Regions from separate parts of the Pseudoalteromonas sp. A22 genome, predicted to be linked through region 1. Evidence: riboswitches for the same ligand, from Rfam matches in the RefSeq annotation. Region 1 holds a riboswitch; the other holds the start of a gene.
What was found. A riboswitch is a leader RNA that binds a small molecule or an ion and turns the genes downstream of it on or off. The one in region 1 is predicted to bind lysine.
Positions count from the first base shown of each region.

Region 2: it holds a riboswitch for lysine, as region 1 does, so the genes downstream of both, lysC (lysine-sensitive aspartokinase 3) here and dapA (4-hydroxy-tetrahydrodipicolinate synthase) in region 1, are expected to answer to the same signal.

Region 1 covers NZ_CP047238.1:328,879-331,285, forward strand. The annotation lists gene GSF04_RS06370 (2,3,4,5-tetrahydropyridine-2,6-dicarboxylate N-succinyltransferase) at 1-244, opposite strand, end outside; gene dapA (4-hydroxy-tetrahydrodipicolinate synthase) at 255-1,139, opposite strand; lysine riboswitch at 1,255-1,433, opposite strand; gene GSF04_RS06380 (response regulator) at 1,576-2,407, shown strand, end outside.
Region 2 covers NZ_CP047238.1:1,709,625-1,712,031, forward strand. The annotation lists gene nhaD (sodium:proton antiporter NhaD) at 1-648, shown strand, start outside; lysine riboswitch at 794-964, shown strand; gene lysC (lysine-sensitive aspartokinase 3) at 1,053-2,399, shown strand.

The DNA of each region.
Region 1 (2,407 bases):
CGCCACGTCTTACACTGCTTCCGCCAGGAACCATACGAACGCCATCTTGGGTAGCAAATCCGCGTGGTGCTAAGTTGTCTTTATCAACAAATCCACCTGGGAACTCCGTATTTACGCCATTTCTAAATGCTTCAAGGATCCCTTGTTTTACTTCTACGTTAGCATGCCAATGGCCTTGCTCATCCTGTGTTGCCGCACGTACTGTGCCATTTTCTAAATCGTTTAGTAGGGTTAACCAGCTCATGTTTACTGCCTTAGTTCCAAGATAAAATCGTTTTGTTCGCGCGAGTGATCGCATCGGTATGGGTGAGTTCCAAATGTGTCAGTGGCGGGCGCAAGTTTGGACTTGTGAGCTTCCCTTGCAAGTGCATTAACACTTTGACTGGAATGGGATTTGCCACTGCAAATAAGCTATTTGCAGCTTCTGACCAGGTGGTAAATAAATTAGGAGAGGTGCCGCTTAACGAGCGCCTTACAAATTCTGCGGTTTGCTGTGGCCATGCGTTTGCCGCAACAGACACCAGACCCGTTGCACCTGCTTGTGCAAAGTAGGGCATTAAGCCATCGTCGCCGCTATAGATGGCGACATCAGGCGCTGCCTGACGAAATGCTTCAAAGGTGGCAATATCACCACTGGCTTCTTTTAGTGCCCACAGATTAGGGTGGCAAGCTAGCTCGCCGAGTAGTTCAGGGGCGATAGCAACGGCACTGCGACCGGGTACATTGTAGAGCATGCAAGGGTTGTGGCTCTCATTAAGTAGTGTACTAAACCAATGTGCCAGACCAACTTTGCCGGGCTTTGCGTAGATTGGTGAGCCAAGTAAGAGCGCATGAATGGGCTGCGTATTACAAAAGCGCACCCATTGTGTTTGCTGCTCAAGATTACTGCCGCCAACGGCAACCATAAGTGGTACGCTTGGGGCTAGCTGGCAAACAAACTCAACGATTTGTTGCTGCTCTTGTTGGGTAAGCGCAAGGCCTTCGCCGGTACTGCCTAGTAAAAGAATACCGTTACGAGCTTGCTCTTGATCGCGTACAAGCGTCGTTAATGCGCTAAAATCAACCTGATTTTCAGCATCAAAAGGCGTTACTAAAGCCGTCCACAACGGATAGTCAGATAAGTTGAATTGTGATTTCATCTCTACCGAACTTAAATCATGTTCGGAGTTAGGAGAGTGTCCAAACTTCGAACCGTTAAAATTCGAAGAGCAATGGACTTAAAAAGGATAAGGCAGCCAATGGCCTTATTTTTCTAAGACCAGAAGCTCTCCACCAAGTATGTTGGTGACAGTCGCTGGGATTCAGCCCAGTCGCCCGAAATGAGTATTAGCAAACAATAACTCAATTTCTCGGCGTATATTCCCCTCACTAAGCTGCAACGGAGTTTGCTCTCCTTCACTTAGTTACCTGAATAACGCACCTCTTCCAGCCCTTAGTTTGACGCCGTGGCATCAAACTATCTAAATAGGGTGAACACGCATTGAAACATTTTGGCCGTCTAGGTGTCAAGCATCGGACTGTAAATAATACGATTGTTAACTACACTTAACATTGCAGCTGAGACAATGCTATGAGATGAAAAACAAAAATATGTCGTTAATAAATAAAGTTAAAAATCGTTATATCGGGGCATTACTTGCTATGGCTATATTGCTGTCGATGGCGATGGGGATTATGCAGTACTTGCTGTATCAGCAGAGCCAAGACGCGCACGTAATTAATATTGCCGGTATGCAGCGGATGTTGTCCCAGCGTATTGCGCTTTATAGTGCACAAGAGGATAAAAAAGACAGTGAGGAGCTACGTCAAACCATTGATAAATTTGAGAGTAATCATGAGTTTTTAACTAAAACAGAGGGGGGGGAGGCTATTTATCTGAATGAGGCGCTTGCCGCGCTTTACTACCAAGAGCCAGTGCAATTGGATTTACAAAGTAATACTTTTGTCACTTTATCAAGGTCTCAGTTACAGCAATCCACTCCTCAATTAGTGGAACAACTCTTTACTGCATCTCAGCATTTACTCCCCAATCTTAATGAGGCCGTTTCACTATTTGAGCAGCATGCACGAAGTAAAACAGAAATGGTGAGGAAAATAGAGTTGTTAATTTGGCTGCTTGGACTGTTGCTGCTGTTTATAGAAGCGAAATTTGTATTTCGCCCAATGGCGCGAGAAATTGCTGAAGCACTAAATAAATTAGAGGTCGCAAGAAAGCTTGCCGACGATGCACTACACTCAAAATCACGATTTTTAGCACGTGTTAGTCACGAGCTAAGAACGCCGTTGCAGGCCATTCAGGGGTATTTAGATGAATATCTGAGAAACAAAGAAATCCAACATTTACAACATGTGAAAAGCGCAGTAAATCAATTGGATGTATTACTTTATTCGGTTCAAGACTTTAATA
Region 2 (2,407 bases), 1.4 Mb from region 1:
CTTTCTATTGGTATGAATGAAAAAATTACCTTTGAAAAGGCAGAATTACGCAGAATTGAAAAGACCGATATCACGATTGCACTCATCTTCTTATCAACCATTTTTGCCACGTTATTCTTAAGCGTGCAATACCATGTGCCGCCGATGCTAACTTTCTTATTTGGCTTGTCTTTGATGTTCTTAATGGCGCAATTCTTGATGCGCAAGAAAGACGTTAATAAGAAAATCATCGACTATATCCGTGAAATTGAATACGACACCTTATTGTTCTTTGTGGGTGTGCTGTTATTAGTTGGTGCGTTGAAAGAGGTCGGTGTACTGTCTAAATTTACCGATTTATACCTGCATCTTGCGCCGGAATACGCAAACTACTTGGTCGGTTTAATGAGTGCGGCGGTAGATAACGTGCCTTTGACGGCGGCACTATTAAAAGCAGACATTACGATGACTCCAGCGCAATGGCTAACCTTTACTTATGCGACTGGCGTTGGTGGCTCTATGCTTATCATTGGCTCTGCAGCGGGGATCATTGCAATGAGTAAGGTTAAAGCCTTAACCTTCTCAAGCTATCTTAAAATGAGTATCTATCTGCTTATCGCATATACCATTGGATATAGTGGCGCGTATTTCGCGGGTCAGCTTATTTAAGACCAATGGATTTAATTTTTTACCGCTTTGGGATAAGTTTTTCATAAATAACTTGACACCTAGACGGCTAAAAGATAATTTTCTTACATCGCCCGCATTTATTGCGGGCTTTTATTTTGCTTTTATTCAGATTAACAAAGGCAAAATAAACAGAAGAGGCGCGATGCTTAGGTAGTTAGTGTGAGGTGACGAGACCAATGACCACTAGTGAGGGAAGTATTCGCCGAGGAGAAAAGTTGCTCGTCGCAACGATTCTTCGGTTTACGAGGCTGAATCCTCGGAACTGTCACCGTATTGGTGGAGAGCTTCTGGCAAAGGTCATTTCAAGCGTTCGTCTTTCTAGAAATCCCATGCCGAGTTCTCCTTATAAAATTTGACTGTGCCAACAGTCGAGAGGAGAGAAAATGAATTCGCAGTATGTTGTAGCCAAATTTGGCGGTACCAGTGTCGCTGACTTTGAAGCTATGTCTCGTTGTGCTCACATTGTTCGTGACAACCCAAATGTTCGCGTGGTGGTTGTGAGTGCATGTGCTGGCGTAACCAATCACCTTGTAACGCTAACCCAACAAAAGGAAGATGAAGCCGGGCGCAAAGCAGTTGTTGCAGCGGTTGAAAACATACAGCAAGCGATTATCGACCAAGTGTCTTTGGATGCTGATCTTGCTGAGGGTTACAAGCAAACTTTCAGTGAATTTGAAAACCTTGCGAGTTTACCTGCACTTAGCAGACAGCAATGCGATGAAATGTTGAGCTTTGGCGAACGTTTTTCTTCTTATTTGTTTACCCAAATACTACGTAATAATCAGGTTCAGGCGTCGCGCTTTGATGTGCGTAAAGTGCTTAAAACAGATAATCAATTTGGAAAAGCGAATCCAAATGTTGCAGCTACGCGTGAAGCCGCGCAAACCAATTTGGTCGCGCTACTTGGCGACACAGTGCAGGTGACGCAAGGGTTTATTGGTAGTGACCAATACGGCCAGACGACCACGCTTGGTCGTGGCGGTTCTGACTACAGTGCTGCATTGTTAGCAGAGGCAATTGACGCGTCAAGTGTGCATATTTGGACCGATGTCGTTGGTATTTTCAGTACCGATCCGCGTTTGTGTGTAAAGGCTAGACCTATTCCTCGTTTGAGTTTTGATGAAGCGGCCGAAATGGCGACATTTGGTGCCAAGGTGTTACATCCCGCAACTATATTGCCAGCGAGTCGTAAAGGTATTTCAGTATTTGTTGGTTCAAGCCGTGATCCGCAAGCGGGTGGCACTTGGATTGAAAAAGAGAAAACGGCGCAAGCAGGCATTCGCGCAGTGACACAACGTAAAAACCAAATACTATTGACGCTAAAGAGCCCTGAAATGCTTCTTGCAAGCGGCTTTTTGGCTCGTATCTTCACCATTTTAAGTAATTACAATATATCGGTTGACTTGGTAACGACTTCGGAAATTAGTGTCGCGCTTACGCTAGATAATGCACCGAATGCTTCTCGACCCGAGCTAGAACAAGCTTGTTTGGATGAACTTGGCGAGTTTTGTCATGTGACCGTTGAAAATAATCTTACTTTGGTGGCCATGATAGGTTCTGAGATCCAGTTGAAGAAGTGCCAACTTAACCTGATGGATGTGTTGTCAGAGTTTAATATTCGATTGATATGCCATGGTGCGAGCAAGCACAATCTGTGCTTTTTAGTTGAGCAGCAGGAGTCAGATCAGGTCGTACAGTCAATTCATGCTAAATTACTAGAGGTTGCATAAGTGAATTT